Regions from separate parts of the Nostocoides veronense genome, predicted to be linked through region 1. Evidence: predicted binding sites of a transcription regulator. Region 1 holds the regulator's gene; each other region holds the start of a gene.
The links. Region 1 encodes LexA, which represses DNA repair genes until DNA is damaged. Its sites were predicted from a motif close to TCGAACANNTGTTCGA; they were not measured.
Positions count from the first base shown of each region.

Region 1 (7,026 bases):
CCTCTGCGTCATGGGTATGACGTTGCTCGCCGCCGGGGCCGCCGACGCTCAGCGCCGGGCCGGCCAGGTCGACGATCTTGCGCGTGTTCAGGCGGTCGGGCGCATCGAGGGTCGGGTTGTTGGCGAGCCGATTGACATCGGGAACGGCCGAAATGTCTTGCGGCTCAAAGTTGAATCCATGACGGCACGTGGTGTCACAACTCGCGAAGCTGCCCAGATCCTCGTCGTCGGCGATCAACGGTTCGCCGGCCTGACCTGGCAGCAACCGATCTCGGTGCTGATGCGGTTGCGCCCAGCGGACCGCGCGGAGCCCATCCTGGCAGTCGGGAAACCGCTCGCGGCGCCGAGCCTGCGAGGTGGGCCGCCGCGCGTGGTTGGGTGGTCCGCATACGTTCGGGAGCGGCTCGGGCACGCAGTCGCCGACTTGCCTGCGGATGCCGCCGGACTAGTGCCGGCGATGGTCTTCGGCGACACCTCGCGCTCACCGCCCGAACTCACGGACGACATGCGTGATGCCGGATTGGCTCATCTTTCAGCCGTGAGTGGCGCAAACGTGAGTTTGCTGCTTGTCGCGGTGCTGCCAATGCTTGCCCTGGTGGGCGTGCCGCGTCGCGGCCGGCCGGCGTGCCTGCTCGCCGTGGTCATCGCCTTCGTCATCGTGACGCGCCCCGAGCCCAGCGTCATCCGCGCTGCGGTGATGGGATCGATCGGCGTCCTCGCCGTCTTGCGGTCCACACGGGCGGCCGGGGCGCCCGCCCTGGCCGCCGCGATCGCCCTGCTGCTGATGGTCGACCCCTGGCTGGCGCGCAATGCGGGCTTCGCGCTCTCGGTGCTCGCCACCCTCGGGCTTGTGCTCTTCGCGGCGCCGTGGGCCGCCGCCCTAGCGAAACGGCTTCCCGGCCGTTCGCCGGTCGTCGCTGCTGCTCTGGTGGTGCCGATGGTGGCGCAGTTGGCGACGGCGCCGATCGTGGTCATCCTCCAAGGCAAAGTCAGCGTCGTCGGGGTGCCCGCGAACATCCTGGCCGCACCGCTGGTCGCACCCGTGACCATCGCAGGGCTGGTGCTGGCGGTGCTGTCCAGCGTCGGGCTGCCCACCGGGCCGCTGGCGTGGCTCCCGGGCGCCCCTGCCCTCGCCATTGCGGAGGTCGCGCATCGCGCCGCCGCTGTGCCGTGGGCCAGTGTGGGATGGCCCGAAGGAGCCTGGGGCGCAGCGCTATTGGCTGCACTCACCATCGCGGGGCTGCTCGGCAGCCGGCGCATCGCGTATGAAGCTCACGCCCACCCTGGGCCCGCAGTGGTGGCTTTGACGCTCGTGCTCGGAGTGACCCTCCCGGTGGGTTCCATGGCGTGGCCGCCCGGTCCGTGGCAACTGGTGGCCTGCGATGTCGGCCAAGGGGATGCGCTCGTCCTGGCGACCACGCCCGGCCATGCGGTGCTTGTCGATGCCGGACCTGAGCCGCGCGCGGTCGACCGCTGCCTGCGACGCCTTGGCGTGCGCGTGCTCGATCTCGTTGTGCTGACCCACTTCCACGCCGACCATGTCGACGGTCTCGCTGGGGCGTTGCGGGGTCGATCTACCGCAGCCATCGTTGTCTCGCCGGTCGCCGAACCCGCCGATCGGGTTGCCGCTGTGCACCGGCTCGCGGGCGCGCGCGGCATACCCATCCGGGAAGCAGTGTTGGGGCAGGAGTTCGCGATGGGACCGCTACGGCTGCGGGTGCTCGCGCCGGTTCGGCGGATCATCGCGGGCTCCATCCCGAACAATGCAAGCATCGTGGTGAGTGCCCACAGCGGGGATCTCGACGCCCTGCTCACGGGCGATATCGAGAAGGAAGCCGGCGCCGCGTTGCGAGCCTCGCTGGCGAAAAGCCCTGCAGCACACCCGCATTTTGATGTCGTCAAGGCGGCGCACCACGGCTCGGCCAATATCGACCCGGCGCTCATTGCCATGGCGGCGGCGCCGCTGACGCTGATCAGCGTCGGTGCCGACAACGATTACGGTCACCCGTCACCGCGACTACTCGAGCTTGAGGCAAATCTGGGAAGCACCGTCCTGCGCACCGATCTCTCGGGAGATATCGCCGTCTGGGTCGAGGGCGAGCACGTGCTCACCCGCACCACTCACAGGTGATAGTCGAGGACTGCTTCGGAGTCGACACGATCGGCGGCGACGGCGGGGAAGGTCGGCAGCAGATCCGGCGAACCGGCGACATCGGTCAAGGCCTCAAGGGCGGCCGCTACGGCCGGAACATGCTGCAGGTCGGCGGTTGTCACCGCCACAATCTCGCGCCGCGACGCGGGGATAACCGGACGGATCACGACATCCGGATTGAAAGCGGTGCGCGCGATCAAGTCGGGAATCAGGGCAACGCCCAACCCCGCGGCCACCAAGCCCTGAACGGCGACATAGTCCTCGGTCTCGAAGCTCACCGCAGGTGTGAACCCGGCCCGCCCGGCGAGATCGAGCAGATGCCCGCGGCACCGCGGGCAGCCGGCGATCCAGGCGGCGTCGGCCAGGGCGCGCAGGGGCACCGGCTCGTCCAAGCTGGCCAGCGCATGGTCGGTGGGCAGCGCGACAAGCACTTCGTCGTCGAGCAGATGCCGAGTCACGAAGATGTCGAGATCTTCCTCGCCGCGGGCCACATCGGTGCCGGCATAGGTGAAGGCCACGGCCAGATCACACTCGCCGGCGCGCAGCGCCGCGAGCGACTCGGGCGGCTCGGCCTCCGTGAAGGTCATTGACACCCCGGGAAAGCGATCCCGCACCAGGGCCAAGGCCTTCGGCACCAAGGTCGCGGAGGCCGACGGGAAAGCCGACAGGCGCACGCGTCCGGCCCGCAGACCCGCGAGCGCCGCTACCTCCTCCTCGGCGGCGTCCAGCGCCGCAAGCACGGTCCCGGCGTGCCGGGCGAGGGCGTGCCCGGCTTCGGTCAGCCGGACGGTGCGTCCAACGCGATCGACCAAGGGCGTGCCAACCCGCTGTTCCAGGCGCCGAACCATCTGCGAGATCGCGGGCTGCGAATAGCCCAGCGACGCCGCAGCGGAGGTGAAGCTGCCCTCGTCGGCGATGGCCCGCATCACGCGGAGCCCGGCAGCATCGATCACCGGGCCACCATAACGCAGCGTTATAGGCCAGCCCGAGGACGACGTGAGGCACGGCATACTGACGGGGTGTCCGCGTCGCCCACCCATGTCGCGCAACTCGCGGCATACCTCGGCTCCGGGCCGCCGCTGGTCTTGACCGGCGCGGGCATCAGCACTGATTCCGGTATCCCGGACTACCGCGGCCCGGATGGAACGCGCCGGGTGACCCCGATGTCGCATCAGGAGTTCGTCTCCAGTGCGGCTGCGCGGCAACGCTATTGGGCCCGGTCGTATGCCGGGTGGTTACGTTTCGCCGCCGCTCGCCCCAATCCGGGGCACCGGGCCGTTGCCGCCCTGCAGTCCGACGGCCGGGTCGGCACGGTCATCACCCAGAATGTCGACCTGCTCCATCAGGTGGCCGGCGCGCGCGATGTCGTGGACCTGCACGGCCGGCTGGCCGACGTCATCTGTCTGGATTGCTCGGCCCGCTATCCGCGCGAGCAGATCCAGGCCTGGCTCGCCGAGGCCAACCCGCAGGCGGCCGACGGCATCGACCGCGATCCCGGCGGTGGATCGCGGGTCTCGGCGCAGATCCGCCCGGACGGCGATGTCGTGCTCGCCCCCGAACTCATCGAGGGATTCCGCAGTCCCCGCTGTCTGGTATGCCGCGGCGACCGGCTCAAGCCCGATGTCGTCTTCTTCGGAGCCAGCGTGCCGCCGGAGCGCGTCGCGCACTGCTTCGAGTTGACGGATGCGGCGTCCGGCTTGCTCGTGATTGGTTCTTCGCTGATGGTGATGAGCGGCTTGCGTTTCGTCAAAAGGGCTGCGGCACAAGGCAAACCAATCGCTATCGTCACCAAGGGACCGACCCGCGGCGATGACCTCGCCACCCTGCGGATCGACGCCGACATCTCGCCGCTGCTGCACGCCGTGGCGTCCGAGGTTACGGCCCTGGCCTAAGGCACCGACGGCACGCGGGCGCACCCCGCGGGGTGCGCCCGCGTGTCTGAATCAGACGCGCCGCAGGACGGCAGTGACCTTGCCCAGGATCGTCGCGTGGTCACCGTCAATGGGGGAGAAGGCGGTGTTGTGCGGCATCAGCCACACCTTGCCGTCCTTGCGCTTGAACGTCTTCACCGTCGCCTCGTTGTCCAAGAGCGCGGCGACGATATCGCCATTGTCGGCGGTGGGCTGCTGCCGCACGACGACCCAGTCCCCATCGCAGATCGCGGCGTCGATCATCGAGTCACCGACGACCTTGAGCAGGAAGAGCGATCCCTCGCCGACGATCTGCCGCGGCAACGGGAAGACGTCCTCGACGACCTCCTCTGCGGTGATCGGCACGCCGGCCGCAATCCGGCCGAGCACCGGGACATATGACGCCTCGGGCCGAGCGTCGCCCGAACCGGTTTCGTCGATGAATTGCTCCTCCACGTGGTCCCCGGGCCGGTAGCCCCGGGCTTTGGGGGCGTCCGGCGAGACGACCTCAATCGCGCGCGGGCGGTGCGGGTCGCGCCGGAGGTAGCCCTTGCGTTCCAGGGCGTGCAACTGATGAGCAACAGAACTAGGAGAAACCAGGCCGACGGCTTCGCCGATCTCACGGATGCTCGGGGGGTAGCCGCGCCGGTCGATGCTGTTGCGGATCACCTCAAGGACGCGTCGCTGCCGCACCGTCAGGGCCTCGCCGCCGTCGCGTTCGGGCAGTGAATGGACCTGGCCGCTGCCATCCTCTGTGCTCATCGCTGCCTTCCGTCCCTTTCGTAGATCGCATTTTCCCTGCTCAGAGGGGCTGTCAGTGCCCCCTGTCAGGCTTTCTGCCATGACCTTGAGCCTAGGGGGTCGACGCGTTCAGATCAAACATCTGTACGAGCGTGTCTTGCTCCTCGGGCTCGGATCGTGCTAGACATCGTACAACCGTTCTATCGAACGAACATTCGATAGACACGCCGAAGGGAGATAGGGATATGAGCGCAGCAATCGCTTGGGATGGTGTCGAGGCAGGGCGCCTCGTGGGAACTCGTGGTGGGCGCTCCCGTGGCCACCTTCGCCTGGTGCCGACCGCTGCGCCAGCGCGGGTGGCCCCGTCACGGCCGATGCGTCCAGAGGCTACTGGTTTCCGCTTGACCCGCCTCGGTCGACTGTCGATCACCCTCTTTGCTGCGGTCGCGCTCTGTGCGGGCCTGGCCCTTGCGTATGCCGCGGGGCCCGGTGCGGCGGCCCCCGCGGGAAGCGGGGAGCGGGTCGTCGTCGTCCAGTCCGGGCAGACCCTCTCCGGCCTGGCACAGGCCTATCTGCCCGAGCGCGGGATCGTCAACGCCATCTCGGCGATCCAGGTGGCCAATGGGCTCTCCAGCGACCGCCTTCTTGCTGGTCAGCGGCTCGTCATTCCGGCGCGCTGAGACCTCGTTGATGGCTGGTGGGACGCCGCCACGCCGGTGGACCCAAAGGGTTGACGTAGTGGCTACTTTCTCCGTAGAGTCCTACATCTAGTGGTTACACGCATGTAGTTCGTCCACATCTAGTGCACATCCGCAGCGTTGTTACCCACAGGTTGTCCCCATCTTGTCCCCGGTGTCATCCCCAAAGTCGCGTAGATCGGAGTGGTCGTGCACTGTCCTTTCTGCCGCCACACCGACTCGCGCGTGGTGGATTCGCGCACCAGTGACGACGGGGCGCAGATCCGTCGGCGCCGCCAGTGCCCGGACTGCAATCGCCGGTTCACCACGATCGAGACGGCCGGGCTGACAGTCGTCAAGCGTTCCGGCGTCTCCGAACCGTTCAGCCGAGCCAAGGTCCTCGCCGGCGTCCGGAAGGCCTGCCAAGGCCGCCCGGTCTCCGAAGACGACCTGGCGCTGCTGGCCCAACGGGTCGAAGAGAGCGTGCGCTCCGCCGGCAATGCCGAGGTCGATGCCCACGACGTGGGGATGGCCATCCTCGGGCCGCTGCGCGACCTCGACGAGGTCGCCTACCTTCGCTTCGCGAGCGTCTACCAGGCTTTTGACTCCTTGGAGGACTTCGAGGCGGCGATCACGCTGCTGCGGGCCGAACGCAGCCCGGTCGACGATCCGCTGATCGGCGCCCCATAGGACTCCCGGGCGCCGGTCGCGACGCGCGGCCGGTGCCCGGTGACCACACGACATACGCATCACCACACCACCCAGGAGAGAGATCCATGACGGAGACCGCCCGTCCCAGTGCCGCCCGTTCCGGAAAGGCCAAGGGCCTGACGATGCAACGCATCTACACCACCGCCGGCGTCCACCCCTATGACGCGGTCACCTGGGAGAAGCGCGACATCAACCAGACCAACTGGAAGACCGGCGAGGTCATCTTCGACCAGAAGGGCGTGGAGTTCCCCGAGTTCTGGTCGGTCAACGCTTCGACGATCGTCACGACCAAGTACTTCCGTGGCGCCGTCGGCACCGAGGCGCGCGAGCACAGCCTGCGCCAGCTCATCGACCGCGTCGTGCTGACCTACACCAAGGCCGGCAAGGAGCACGGATATTTCGCGAGCGACGAAGACGCCGAGATCTTCGAGCACGAACTCACGCACGCCCTGCTGCACCAGGTCTTCTCGTTCAACTCCCCGGTGTGGTTCAACGTCGGCACCCCGAGCCCGCAGCAGGTCAGCGCCTGCTTCATCCTCTCCGTCGACGACTCGATGGACAGCATCCTCAACTGGTACAAGGAAGAGGGCTTCATCTTCAAGGGCGGCTCCGGCGCTGGCCTGAACCTCTCGCGCATCCGCTCTAGCAAGGAACTGCTCTCCTCCGGGGGCACCGCCTCCGGCCCGGTCTCCTTCATGCGTGGCGCCGACGCCTCCGCTGGCACCATCAAGTCCGGTGGCGCCACCCGCCGCGCCGCCAAGATGGTCGTCCTCGATGTCGACCACCCGGACATCTATGAGTTCGTGGAGACCAAGGCCCGCGAAGAGGACAAGAT
Region 1 covers NZ_BAAAPO010000008.1:2,647-9,672, reverse strand. The annotation lists gene ABD225_RS02535 (ComEC/Rec2 family competence protein) at 1-2,131, shown strand, start outside; gene ABD225_RS02530 (LysR family transcriptional regulator) at 2,122-3,105, opposite strand; gene ABD225_RS02525 (NAD-dependent protein deacetylase) at 3,172-4,044, shown strand; gene lexA (transcriptional repressor LexA) at 4,096-4,824, opposite strand; gene ABD225_RS02515 (LysM peptidoglycan-binding domain-containing protein) at 5,205-5,483, shown strand; gene nrdR (transcriptional regulator NrdR) at 5,691-6,170, shown strand; gene ABD225_RS02505 (vitamin B12-dependent ribonucleotide reductase) at 6,257-7,026, shown strand, end outside.

Region 2 (7,026 bases), on a different contig from region 1:
CGATCATCGAGATCCAGACCTCGGCCGAGCTGACGCTCGGGGAGACGCCGGTCGCGGTGGTCATCAGGCCGTTGACGAGCCACGGTTGGCGGCCCATCTCGGTGAAGATCCAGCCGAAGCTGTTGGCGAAGACCGGGGCGAGGGGGGCGCCGAAGATCACGAGGCTCCACCACTTGCCGCGTGGGGTGCCGCCCTTGCGGGTCGACCACAGCACCGCGGCTGCGGCCGCCATCGTCACGAAGCCGAGGCCCATCATGAAGCGGAAGGACCAGTAGGTGACGGGGATGTATGGCGTGTAGGTCGCGTCCTTGACGAGGGCGCTGGAGTCGGAGCCGTATTTGGCGATCAGTTGCTCGCGCAGCGGGTTGATGCCCTCGACGGGCTTGTCCAGGCTGCCGGTGGCCATGAAGCCGAGGACACACGGGACCTTGATGGAGAACTTCTCCTTCGTGCCATCGGGGGTGCCGATGGTGAATACGGAGAACGGGGCGCAGGTGTCGCTGGTCTCATAAAGTGCCTCTGCGGCAGCCATTTTCATCGGCTGCACTTCGGTCATGATCTTGCCCTGGAGGTCACCGGAGAAGATCACGCCGAGGCTGGCGATCAGGGTCACGATGGCGCCAACGCGGGCCGAGCGACGATAGAGGGAGTTGTCGGCGGCTGGCCGGCTGCGACGCATCAGCCAGACGGAGACTCCCATGACCATGGCGCCGCCGACCATGTATGCCGAGGTGATGACGTGCGGGAAGGTCACGAGCTGGACCTTGTTGGTGAGCACGGCGAGGAAGTCGGTCATCTCGGCGCGGCCGGTGGTCGGGTTGTACTTGTAGCCAACCGGGTTCTGCATGAACGAGTTTGCCGCGAGGATGAAGTATGCGGACAGCACCGTGCCGATGTGCACGGCGAGCATCGTCAGCGCGTGGAGCTTCTCCGGCAGCTTGCCCCAGCCGAAGATCCAGAGGCCGAGGAAGGTGGATTCGAGGAAGAAGGCGAGTAGGGCCTCGAAGGCCAGCGGCGCGCCGAAGATGTCCCCGACGAAGCGGCTGTAGTCGGACCAGTTCATGCCGAACTGGAACTCCTGCACGATGCCGGTCACGAGGCCGAGCGCGAAGTTGATCGTGAAGAGCTTGCCGAAGAACTTCGTCAGGCGCAGGTAGTCAGGGTTGTGTGTGCGGACCCACTGGATGTGGAAGTAGGCCACGATCGCACTCATCCCGATGGTGATCGGGACGAAAAGGAAGTGGTAGACGGTCGTGATGGCGAACTGCCACCGGGCGAGGTCTAGGGCGTCCATCGCGTGAGCTCCGAGAGAAGGCAAATTCCGGGTATGACGAATCGACCCTAAGAAGGCCTTTTGATCGCCGCATGTGAGGCGAACCTTCGTGAGGCGGACCTTCGTGACCGATCAGACAGGCGGGGTTACTCCACGGGGCTTGACGGGGGGCGGCTAGTCGGCCCGAGATACGCCCACAGGTATGCCATTGAGGATCGCATTCCCGGTGATTGCCTCGGTGCGCTGCGGGTCGCTGAGTTCGTTAAACGACACTCCCGCAAGGGTTTTCGCGTGTTCAAGCCGTATGCCGTCCGCCCTCGCGTGGCCATATCCGTGCGGTAGACAGACCACTCCCGGCATGACGTCGTCGGTCAGGTGGCAGTCGATGCTGACCTTGCCCGCGGCGGATGTGATGTCGACAACATCTCCATCGCGGATGTCCCGCTCGGCCGCGTCGGTGGGGTGGATGAGCAGGCGGTGGCGGGGTTTGCCGCTGGTCAGGCGCGGGACATTGTGCAGCCAGGAATTGTTGTCGCGCTGGGCGCGCCGGCCGATGAGGAGCAGCTCATCACCCACGCCGTTGTGCGCGGTCGCCCCGGCTGCATCCAGGGCCGCGATCGCTTGGGTGATGAGGGGCTGACCGAGGTGGACGAGTTTGTCCTCGGTGTAAAGGCGCTGGGGGAGGCGGGGTTCGAGCGGTCCGAGGTCCGCTCCGCCCGGGGTCTGCGCCAACTTCTTCACCGACAGGCCGGTGCCCAAAGCCTTGAGGAGCAGGTCGACCTGCTGCTTGGGCGTGCTGCGGAATCTCGCTTGTGCCTCAACAGTTTTGGGCAGGTCCTTGACGGCTGTCGCGGCCGTGTTGGCCAGGCCGGTCAGCCCTTCGGCGTCGGCAAGAGCCTTCTTCTCGCGCAGGGTCACGATCCGCAGCGCCAGTTCCTTGGCGATCTCCCAGTCGTGGCGGGCTTCCTCCGGCTTGTCGAAAAGCGCGCTGGACCAACGGGCGGTGTTGCGCACCGCGAGCAGGTGGAAGACGAGGTCGTAGTGGTCGCGCTCGAGGGGACCGGTCGGCGGGAGGATGACATCGGCATACCGGCTGGTCTCGGTGATGTAGAAGTCGATGGCGACCATGAAATCGAGCCCGGCCAGCGCGTCGCCGAGGTCATCGCCGGCGGGGGTCGAGGAGACCGGATTGCCGGCGAGACAGACGAGCCCCTTGATCTGGCCGTCCCCGGGTGTTGAGATCTCTTCCGCAAGAACGGAAACGGGAAGTTCGCCGCCGAACTCGGGCAGGCCGCGGACGCGGGAGGACCAGGCGCCGAGGTGTCCGGCGCCGAGCATCCGCTTGCCGATCAGGTCGATCGCCGGGGTGGTGAACATCGTGCCACCGGGGCGGTCGAGATTGCCGGTGAGGGCGTTGATGCACTGCACCGCCCACTGGCAAATGGCGCCATGCTCCTGCGTGGAGACGCCCATCCGTCCGTGCACGGCGGCGCTCTCGGCGCTCGCGATCTGGCGAGCGAGGGCGATGATCTCGGCGGCCGGCATACCGCTCATGGGCTCGGCGCGATCGGGGGTGAACGGGGCGACGGCGGCGGCGACCTCGGCGAGGCCACGGACATACTCGGCGGGCTTGGTCAGGCCCTCGGTGGTGAGGACGTGGAGGATCGCGAGGAGGACATAAGCATCGGTGCCGGGACGGATGAAGTGGTGCGCGTCGGCGACCTTGGCCGTCTCGGTGCGCCGCGGGTCGAGGACCACGAGCCGGCCGCCGCGGGCCTTGAGTTCGCGCAAGCGGCCGGGGAAGCCGGGGACGGTCATCATCGAGCCATTGCTAGCCATCGGGTTGTTGCCGATGAGGACGAGCAGTTGGGTGCGGTCGATGTCCGGGACGGGCAGCAGGAATTGGTGGCCATAGAGCAGCATCGCGTTCAGGTGATGCGGGAGCTGATCGACGCTGGTGGCGCTGAAAGTGTTGCGCGACTTGATGGTTCGCACGAGGTTCACGCCGTGGGTGAGCGCCCCGAGGCTGTGGACATTCGGATTTCCGAGGTATGCCGCGACCGCGTCCGCCCCGTGCTCCGCCTGGATCGCGACGATGCGCTCGGCGACGAGATCGAAGGCCTCATCCCAGCCGATCGGCTCCCAGGTCGCGTCCGCGCCGGGCGCGCCGACCCGGCGGACGGGGGTGCGCAGGCGATCGGGATCGGTGTGAAGGTCTTGGAGCGCAATGGCTTTGGGGCAGATGTGGCCGCGCGAGAGCGGGTCCTCCTTGTGGCCGCGGATGCTTACCACGGTCGGCCCGTCAACCTTGACCTCCAGCCCGCAACTCGCCTCGCATAGGACACAGGTGATGTAGCGGGTCTCTTCGGCCATGCCTGACAGTCTTCCACCTGGACCGGTGCCTCGCCCGCGGCCCGAGCTTGTGGTGAGCGGCCGCCCGCCCGCCGCGCCAATCACCGTCCCACCGGCGCGGGCCGTGGGGGGCTGTCGGTGCCCTCCGATAGCCTGGGCAGGGCATCGCCTCGACGTCATCGTTGTGACGCGAATAGTGTTGATGCGCAAAGATATTCGAGCAATAGAGGCTTGTTTTCCGAGTGCTTTTCCGGTAGTGTGGTGAGTCACGACTGGGGGTGTCAGCGGCGATGATGACGGCAGTGTCAGAGCATATGGTCGAGGGGTTACGCGGCCTCGCGGAGCAGGTGTATGCCGTGTCCGCCGAGCCCTCCACGGCGCGTGATCGTGCCGGCTGGGTGCAGTTGGTCGCCGAACTTCAAGGTTTGCTCAACACTCTGACCGGAGCTCAGGATCAGGCGATCGTTCGCGCCGTGGCCATCGATCAGGACTGGGACCAGGACGGCGTCATCGTCGAGACGCATCGGGCGCTCGGGCACATCAGCCTCGACGGTCCCGACCTCGTTGCTGCTCGACTGCGGATCCCCCATACGCTGGTGCAGAGTCGAGTCGAGACAGCGGTTCGGGTGGCGGCGGGTCGGCAGCCGCGGTATGCCGAGGACTCGCTCTCACCCACGGCGGCGCCGGATGCCGGGCCGGGTCAGCCGACGGGTCTGGGTGCGGTCGCGACGGCGATGCGCGAGGGACGTCTGGATGGTTATCGCGCCAAAGTTCTCGCCGAGGAGTTGGCCGATGCGCCCGCGGAAGCCGCCGCTCTCGTGATAGCTCGCCTTGGGGATCGACTCGATCGCTGCACCGGATCGCAACTGCGGGGGCACACGCGCAAACTGCTGGCCCAGATCGACCAGAGTGCCTTGAAGCAGCGCATCGAGCGAGCGCGCGCCGACATCCGCCTCCAACGGCGGGTCTCAGATCCGGGCGTCGATAGCTGGTCCGCCTTGCTGCCGGCCGAGTCCGCACTGCCCGCCTGGGCTGCTGTCGACCAACTCGCTCTTGAGTATGTTCAAGCGGGCAAGTACCCCACGATGGCCGTGGCCCGCGCCCACGCGATGATGGACCTGATCACGGGCAATGCGACGGTTGAGGTTCAGGTGCACCTCACGGTCCCCGCCGATGCCCTCCCGACCGATGGCGAGATGCCCGTACCGCCGCCCGCTGATCCTGGGCCCGACTGTCCAGGTGCAGGTTCTGATCTTGCGGCCGGTTGCGGAGTTGACCGGGCAGCGAGCGCCCCGGTTGCAGCGGCGTGGGCGAGCGCGGAGGCCGGGCTGGTTGAGGCGACGCCGATCGGGAAGACCGAGACGGTCTTGTTGGATCGCGAATGGTTGCGAACGAGCGCTCTGGTCACGCGGCACATCCAGCCGTGCGATCCAGACACCGGAGCCCTCCGATTCCACGGCGACAACCTGGCGGAGGGAGACGCCACGGCCCGCTATCGGCCCGGCGAGCGGCTCATCGCCCACGTCAAAGCCCGCGACGGGCGATGTCGATTCCCCGGCTGCACCATCAACGCGCGATTTTGCGACGTCGACCACGTCCGCGCCTGGCCCGACGGCGCGACCGGGCCGGACAACCTCATGTGCCTATGCCGTCGGCACCACCGGATCAAGCAGTCACCCGGGTGGCAGGTGCGGCTCGATACGGGAGCAGTTGCGCGATGGCGCGATCCCACGGGGGTCGAGCACACGACATACCCTCTGGATCGGCTCACCGCGGCCCGCGTCGCGTTCGACAAGCCTTGCCCGCCAACGGCATTCACGCAGCCGACGCCTCGTTGCCAGCCTATGACCATGCTCGAGTACTCCCTCGAACACCAACTCGCCCACCACGAGGCCATGCAGGAGGACTTGGTCCGCCATGCTCGCGCTCTCTCGCTGGACGTCCGACCCAAGGACACGGTCTTGGAGCGGTCCGACCCTCGAACGCCCTCGGCGATACGGGCGCTCTCGGGCCTGCGCGTGCTCCGCGTCACCCTCGCCGAACTCGACGATCTCGACGTGGGCGGGTGCCTACGTGACGAGCCGCCCTTCTGATGTCGCACCCAGGAAGTCGGCGACCATGTCGATATAGGCCTGGCGGTCCTGGAAGTAGCCGCCGCAGTGATCGGCGCCGGGGAAGATGTGGAGGGTCGGCTTGGGCTCCCCGGCAGCGGCATATAGCCGCTGCGCGTGCTCCACGGGTATGACGCGGTCCTGGTCGCCGTGCATCAGCAGCACCGGCCGCGGGGCGAGGTCGGCGAAGCGATCGATGGGGGAGACCTCGCCGAAGGCATAGCCATAGCGCCACTGGGTCGCGCGATCGGTCAGCCAGAGCAGCGGCACCGGCGGGAGTCGCAGTTTGCCGATGGCATTGCGGATGACGCCATGCAGATCGGCGAAGGGCGAGTCCAGGACGAATGCCGCCACGCGCGAGTCACCCGACCCGACCAGGATGCTCACCGCGGCGCCCATCGAGAAGCCCACGAGGACGAGCGCCGCGTCCGGGCGGCGAGCGACGGCATACTCAATCGCCGCCCGCAGGTCGGCTTGCTCGTAGTGCGCCAATGACTGCGGCCCATCCTGGGAGTCCCCATTGCCGCGAAAGTCAAAGAGCAGCACAGTATTTCCCGCGCGCCACAGCCCCGGCCCAATGCCCAGCATGTCGGACTTGTTGCCGCGGTGCCCGTGGCTGACGATGACGACGCGCTCGCTGTCGGGCCGGTCCAGCCACCACCCGGCAAGCTGAGTCCCATCGTCGGCAGTGAAGCTGACATCTTCGGACGACGCACCGACCTCGAACGGGCTGAACCGGTAGTCCGGCCACGGCCGTTGCGGTCCACTGATCTGCCGCGCACCCGCGAGGACCCCCGCCACCAGCCCCGCGCCAGCAGCCGCGACGAAGCCAACCGCGCCCGCGGCGCCCTTGCGACCCACCCGGGTCAGCCCTCGTAGCCCGTCGGGTTCGCCGACTGCCAGCGCCAGGTGTCGGCGCACATATCGTCGATCGTTTTGCATGTCTGCCAACCCAATTCGGCGTTCGCCTTCGCCGGGTCCGCCCACGACTGCGGCTGGTCGCCGGCGCGGCGCGGGCCCACGTCATACGGCAGTTCGCGCCCGACGGCGCGTTCGAAAGCGTGCAGCATCTCCATGACGGAAGTCCCCTGCCCGGTGCCGAGATTCCAGATCGAGACCGGCTCCTGCGTGCTGGCGAGTTTGTTGAGCGCGGCGACGTGACCGGCGGCGAGGTCTTCGACGTGGATGTAGTCGCGCTCGCAGGTGCCGTCGGCCGTGGGGTAGTCGTCGCCGAAGACTGTCAGCTTGTCGCGGCGTCCGACCGCGACCTGGGCGATGAAAGGCATCAGA
Region 2 covers NZ_BAAAPO010000046.1:60,492-67,517, reverse strand. The annotation lists gene ABD225_RS15170 (cytochrome ubiquinol oxidase subunit I) at 1-1,294, opposite strand, end outside; gene ABD225_RS15165 (molybdopterin-dependent oxidoreductase) at 1,448-3,646, opposite strand; gene ABD225_RS15160 (HNH endonuclease signature motif containing protein) at 3,928-5,718, shown strand; gene ABD225_RS15155 (alpha/beta hydrolase) at 5,695-6,657, opposite strand; gene galE (UDP-glucose 4-epimerase GalE) at 6,603-7,026, opposite strand, start outside.
Region 2: the regulator LexA is predicted to act here: its motif matches at 3,830-3,845, upstream of ABD225_RS15160 (HNH endonuclease signature motif containing protein).

Region 3 (7,026 bases), on a different contig from region 1:
ACCGGAGCCGACCGCGATGATGTCATCAGCGGCCGTCAGGGCGGTCAACGTGGCGGCATTGCGTCGGGGCGCCCGGGTGTCATAGCTGAGATCCTCGTCATCCTCAAGGCAAAAGCCGCAGTCGATCACGGTGATGTCGACCAGCGAGCGGGCGAGCGTGAGGGTGTGCGAGAGCGAATCCGCGCGGACCTCGGGCCAGCGCGCGGCGCTGGGCAGGCCGGTCAGCACCCGGAATCCAGGATCGACCGTTGGTGCCAGTCGGGCTAGCACGGGCAGATCGAGCGTGCCCAGTTCAGCGGCGCGGGCGGCCGCGGCGATTCCAGGAGCCTCATCGAGCAGACCCAGATGCTGACCGACGGAGGCGGCATAGGTGTCGGCGTCGATCAGGAGCACGGTGTGGCCCTGCAAGGTCAACTCGGCTGCCAGATTCGTGGCGATCGTGGTGCGCCCGGGGGAACCCGTGGGACCCCAGATCGCGACGATGCGGCCACTGCCGACATTCACGCCCTCACCGTTGTCGTCTGCGACGTCAGCGGGTGGGGTCAGCGCCAACTCGGCCTCGCGCGGGTCCAAACCCGCTTCCAAGGCGGCCCAGCCGGCCTCCGGGTCGGCAGGCACGGCGGGGCGAACGTGGGCGCGAAGGGCTCGGTCAAGTTCCTCGGTGGTGCAGTCAGCGGCGACGATCTGGGCGATACCGAACTGGCGCAGCCGCCGCTCGTCGTGCTCCGTGACGCTCAGGCCAACAATCTGAACCCCGTCGGCGCGCACTTGCGCGAGGGCGTCACGGTCCAGGCCCCGCAGGCTCGCCGACACGATGGCGACATCCGCGAGCCCGGCAGCGCTGGCCGCCACCAGATCCGCCAGATCGGGGCACCGGCGCACCAAGTCGACATCACGCAGGCCCCCAAGTCGAGCGACGAGCGAGGACTCTTGCTCTGGTTCGAGCGCGGTCAGGATGCGGGACTTCACGAGACCTCCCGCTGGGCCGATCCGGGGACCGGAACGAGCGTGAACTTTGCGCCTGAGTCCACGAGCCCGATGACCGTCCCGACGTTCTCGCGCGGAACCAGCACCTGAACCGCGCTGCGGCCGGACCCGCCGCCGAAGCCTGAGCCGTCACTGAGCCGGGCCACCGCGACCCGCTCGAGCACCCGCTCCGGCCCCTTCCACGCGTCGCGCCCGGCGGCTGGGTCGGGCGTATTGGCATAGACATCGACGGTCGATCCAATGACCAAAGCACCGGCAGAGGCTTGATCGACCGCGATGGACAAGGGCGAGACCCGCACCTGAGACCCCGTGCCGACCGAGGCCTTGGGCACCAACTCCCCCGCGCGAATATCGCTGAGGACATAGCCATCGCTCGGCAGGCCACCATCGACCGAGAGATATCCCGAGGCGAGGTCCGAGAGCTGGACCTCGACCCGCACAAGCTTCTCCGAAGTCAACTGCTCCCCGGGCACCAACGCCTCGCGGGCGGCATACATCGTGGTGCGACTGTCCGCGGCCCGCAGGCCCATGGCGCCGAGGGCCGTGGCGAGCAGCACAAGCGCGATCCCGACGAGCAAACGGGTGTCTCGCCAACTCGGTCGCCGCAAGCGGGCGGCGGCGGGCGCAGGCAATGACGTCATCGATCCCCCAGAGTGAAACGGCAGTGGTCTGGAGCACAGCATTACCCAGAGCGCTGGGATCGGCATCTCGAACGCCGGGCACCTGTGGACAACCTGCCGTGGCGAGCGGTGGCCCGTGCGGCACAATCGGGGCATGCCGAAGCGCTTCATCTCCTTGACGGAGTTGGCCGAGATCCTCGATATCTCGGCAGCGCAGGCCTATGCCTTGGTGCGTTCTGGTGATCTACCGGCGATCAAAATCGGTGGGCGTGGGCAGTGGCGGGTCGAGACGAGTGTGCTCGAGGACTACATCGCCAGGATGTATGCCGAGACAGCCGATTTCGTTCGCGCCCAGGCGACTTCGCGGGACTGAACGCCGCGTCGAGTGGGCTACTGGCTGTGGACGCAGGCGATGGCGGCGAAGGGGATCGTGCGGAGCGAGCGGATGTTCCCTGGACGCCGGGCTTCATCGCGGGGGTGTTCGGCCAGGTCGAGGAAGTCCGCGCCCACGACATCGATCGTGCCCTCGCTGGACCCGCCGCCGGTGTCGAGGACTTGCACTCGGGCGCGGTCGCGGCTGATTTCGCGCAGCGCGTAACCAAGACCGAAGCGGCGGCCAATGCCCTCCGGGGCGCTGCGTGGGGCCAGGCCTGCCACGGTAACGATTGAGGCCAGCGGGACGAGGGCCGCCCGCCCGGGTGCGGGGCTGATGACGAGCCAATCCGCGCCCGCGTCCGCGAGCCGTCCGTGGACGCGGATGCCCGCTTGGAGGCGGACATCGACCGGCTCGCCGAGATGGGCAGCGAACCGGCCGATCAGCGTCACCTTGGCTCGCTCGGTCCGGGTCCGGTCAGCGATTTCAAGATCGCGTTCCCGGCGCTCCTGCGCCGCCAAGGCAGCGTCGAGATCAGCAAAGAGTCGTTCCCAGCGCCCCGCCTCCATGGTGTCCAGCGTAGTGACGCCACGGCCGAGGCTTATCGGGTCATCCACAGCTCTCGACCCTCTGGATGGTGAACATCCACAGGCGGCGGGGCTTCCGGTTGCGAAGGGTGACTAGATGCACCAAACTGCATCAAACGACATCTAACGCAGCGGATTGGGGTTGGCATGAAGGGACGGATGCAGCCGGGGCCGGCCCGAGTGGTGGCGTCGCTGGGACTGCTGTGGCTCGCCGATGCTCTTGTCCTGCTGCTGTGCGCCGCCGCGGCCGTCGACACGGTGCGACTGTTGCGGGATCCGTCGGGTGACCCCGAGTCCCTCGTCGGCAGCCTGCTGCTGACCGTGGGACTGGTGGGCTTGCTGCTCGCGGGGATCGAAGTGACGCGTGCGGCGCTGGCGGCCACGACCCTGCGGCATACGCATCGGACGCGGGCGCCGTGGGCGGTGCGCATCGCGGCACTGCTCGTGGGCGCCGGGGGCAGCGCGGCGCAAGCTGCACCGGCGCTCAGCGCGACCGTGATCACGGCGCCCGCGAACCCGGGTGCGGCCACCGGTGGCGCCAGCCTCGAAAGCACCTCGGCGGTGCCGCGGGTGGCACCCGATCCGCGCTGGCCAGCCAGTGAACCGTCGACCACGAGCCAGGCCCAGATCCGGCTGCTCGGCAGCGGCAGCGAAAGTGATCAGGAGGTGGTGGTGCGCCGCGGTGAGTGCCTGTGGGACATCGTCGCGCGCTCGCTGGGGCCGCGCGCTTCGCAAGCCGAGATCGCCGCTGAGTGGCCGCGGTGGTATGCCGCCAACCGCGCCCGCATCGGCGCCGACCCAGGCCTCATCCACCCCGGTTTGCGGCTGATGATCCCGAAGGAGCGTCCATGACCAGCACGACCGTCCGCACGACCACCCTGCCGCCGATCCGCATCCTGCCTATCCCAGAGCATCGGCCGCCCTATCTCGACCCGGACATTCCCTGGAATGAGTTCGAGATCGAAGCCCAACGCGCGGCGCTGTACGTCCAGGACGCGCTCGCCTTCGAGTTCATGCCCCGGCGCAGCGACGCCGAATATGACACTCCTGCAACGGACTTGCCCGATCCCGAGCCGTGGCTGCGCGCGGGTTGCCAGGCGGTTCTGGAGGTCATGGCGGGCCTGCGCCCACCGGCCCAGGTAGTCCGCTCCTGCTCCCCTGACGTCTATCTTGCCGTTGCCCGCCGGTATGCCAGTGCCCGCCGCCGCGCCGCTGCCCAGCCCACCCAGCCGGGCGTCGACCGAATCCGCCGACCCAATGTCGTGCGTATCCGCGTCACCCGTCCCGACCCGGCGGTCGTCGAGGCCGTCGTGCTCTTGAACGTCGGCCCCCGTGTCCGGGCCATGGCCATCCGTGCCGATGCCGCCAGCACCGGCTGGCGCATCACCGCCCTCGAACTCGGCTGACCACAGCGCCCTGCACAGGGCGCTCTCTCGTCAGGGCCCTTTCGTCATGCCGGTGTCTTGTGCTGCATTTCGGGCACAGTGCCGGGGTCGCCGCCGCACCCTCACTTTGGCCGACCGGGCGGTCGTCTGGTTTCGGCCGCGCTTCCTGGGGGAAGCCCTCGGGGCAGGAGATTCGTCGCTGCGCTCGCTCGTTCCTCGCTCTTGGCGCCTCGGCAAGCAGTGAGCTCGTCTGGCTACGCTTCCTGGGTGAAGCCCACGGGGCAAGAGATTCGTCGCTGCGCTCGCTCGTCCCTCGCTCGGCTCCGCTCCTCGACTGCCCTCGGGCCTGGCCAGTGCTCTCCGCTTGGCAGTGGGCTCGTCTGGTTTCGGCTGCGCTTCCTGGGGGAGCCCTCGGGGCAGGAGATTCGTCGCTGCGCTCGCTCGTGCCTCGCTCGGCTCCGCTCCTCGACTGCCCCTCCGGGCTTCCCCCAGTCCGCTCCGAAACCGTCAACTCATCGACGTCTCGACTCCCACCCACCCCCGTGAAGCCCCCGGAGAATGCAGTGCGCGCGAGACCCGACCCGCCCCACGCGCAACGGGCTGTCAGACCCCTCTGATAGGACATCTCGTTCACGAATCATGTTGCGCTGCAATGAAATAGGTGCATCCAGGGGTTGCGCCTGGGGGTCGAACGGGTGTATCATCGACTATGGCGATCACCCCTCACGACAGCACCGGGACAGGCCCCGCCAGGCCGAGTCTCGCGGTCGTGTTGGCGCGGGTCGCGGAATGCCGCGACGCCCTCGCAACCGTGCACGAATGCGTGTCACTCACTGGGCGGGATGAGGTCGAAGAACTCCTCACCGAGATCGGTCGCCTGCTGCTGATGGGTGAAGCGGCGGAAGTCGCGATCGCCTCCGACGCCATGACCCGCGGGTTGCCCGGGACGGGAGCGGTCGCGTTGACCCCAACGGACTGGGTCGCCGCAGTATCGCCGCGGCACACCGCCCGGACCGCGTCAACGGTCGTCAAAGTCGCCGAGGCGGTCGCGCCAGCCACCGTGACGCGCACGGCAGGACCGCTCGCGGCCGGGCAGCCCGGGGAAGCCCTCGGGGTGGCGGTGCTCACCGGTCAAGCGTCGGTCGCAGCGGCGACCCTGGCACACGCCGAGATGCGGCGCCTAACCCCGGACCTGCAACCCGACGCCGTGAGCACTGTATGGGGCGTGTACGCCGACTACGCGTGCGGCGGTGATCCGCGGGAGATACGGCGAATTCGCCCGGAACTGTATGCCCGGTTCGGGCGTCCCGACCGGCTCGATGACCGCGACGAGCGAGCCCGCGCCCACCGCGCGTTCAGCACCGGCACCCCCGACCCCGTCGACGGGCTCACCGAATACCGGCTACGCCTCGACCCGGCGGCGGCCGCGATCGTCGAAGCCGCCCTCGACCCGCTAACGAAACCCGTGCCTGGGCCGGACGGGGAAGCGGACACCCGGTCGTATGTGACACGCCGCGCCGACGGCCTTTTGGACCTCGTCAGCCGGGCCGTCCGGGCCGGCGACACCGTCCCCGCACAACCCGGCACCCAACTCTCCGTGATCGTGAAACTTACCGACCTCCAAGCCGCCGCAGGCACCGGCGGCGGGCAGGCGTCAGGGTGTGGGAAGGCGATCGGTGGCGTCGACGCCGGACGGTACCTCGCGCTTGCCACCACCCGCACCCTGTCCTGCGGCGCGGACATCTCGCCCATCGTCGTCGATGAGGCCGGGAACCCCGTCCTGATCGGAAGAACCAAACGCCTCTTCACCAGAGCCCAGATCCGGGCGTTACACGTCCGCGACGGCGGATGCAGCTACCCCCGCTGCTCCAAACCCGCCGGCTGGACCGACGCCCACCACCTCAAACATTGGATCGACGGCGGCCCCACCGACCTCGCGAACGCCGCCCTGCTCTGTAGCTACCACCACCACATCGTCCACACCCGACGCCTCGCCGGCCACCTCACCACCAAGCCACCACCCGGCCGCGAAAAAGATTGCGTAGCAACGGAAAACGGCGTCGACACTGATGACGGCGGGGCGCATCCGACGCGCGTCCGCGTCGAATGGGACCTCACCCCCGGCAGCTACGACCACGCCCTGCCCGCGCATCTGACTCATTAGAACGAGCGGCTGCTGCGCGTCCAAGTGACGGGCGGAGCGCACTGGGTGAAGCCCAGAGGGGCAGTCGAGGAGCGCAGCGACGAATCTCCTGCCCCGAGGGCTTCACCCAGAAAGCGCAGCCCGCGCTTAGCCGTATCCATGGTCGACCCGAGTCGAGCGGCGCGCACTGGGTGAAGCCCAGAGGGGCAGTCGAGGAGCGAAGTCGGCTCTTCCCGGATGAGGGTGTAGGTCGGCCGGGCGCGTCGGTCCGCAGGTAGACGTCGAGGTCTCCCGACGATGGAGGTTCCTACGCCATCCATCCGAAAGACCTCGACGTGACCGACGCTACCCCGTCGGCCGGCTTCGGCCGCCATGACCTGAGCGCCTTCGCGTCTCATCCCAATCGACCCTGATCGAGTCTGCTGACCCCCTCGACGAGAACGCAGCGACATCACAGCCACCCGACCCCGACCGTCCGGGAAGCCGGGACACGTCACATGGCTTGTGCTGCGGGCGTGTCGAGTGGGTCGTCCAGGGGCGACGCAGGAGCGTCGACGCGACGTGCTGAGAGGTGGTTCCAGTCGAGCATTAGGACACCGGGTACAGGCATGGCGATAGGTCAGGAACGGCGTCGCTCCCTGCGTAGGAGGGAGCGCAGAGTCTCGGCGTTCGCGTAGCCGACCCGTCGCGCGATCTCGGCGGAGGTGAGGTCCGTGGTTGCTGAGAGGTGCCGAGCTCGTTCGATGCGAAGGCGTTGGACGAAGCCGAGCGGGGTGAGGTTGAGCGCCGCACGGACTCGTCGTTCGAGGGTGCGCCGGCTGGTGCCGAGCGACTGCGCGACGAAGGTGACGTTGAACGGTTCGTCCAGGCGGGCGCGCACGAAGCGTTCGAACTCGACGACGATCGGGTCCTCGTGCCGGAGATGTTCGTA
Region 3 covers NZ_BAAAPO010000032.1:11,715-18,740, reverse strand. The annotation lists gene ABD225_RS09735 (CpaE/TadZ family protein) at 1-969, opposite strand, end outside; gene ABD225_RS09730 (hypothetical protein) at 966-1,628, opposite strand; gene ABD225_RS09725 (helix-turn-helix domain-containing protein) at 1,762-1,980, shown strand; gene ABD225_RS09720 (hypothetical protein) at 1,998-2,597, opposite strand; gene ABD225_RS09715 (LysM peptidoglycan-binding domain-containing protein) at 2,727-3,419, shown strand; gene ABD225_RS09710 (Rv3235 family protein) at 3,416-3,973, shown strand; gene ABD225_RS09705 (HNH endonuclease signature motif containing protein) at 4,662-6,116, shown strand; gene ABD225_RS09700 (GlxA family transcriptional regulator) at 6,715-7,026, opposite strand, start outside.
Region 3: the regulator LexA is predicted to act here: its motif matches at 4,640-4,655, upstream of ABD225_RS09705 (HNH endonuclease signature motif containing protein).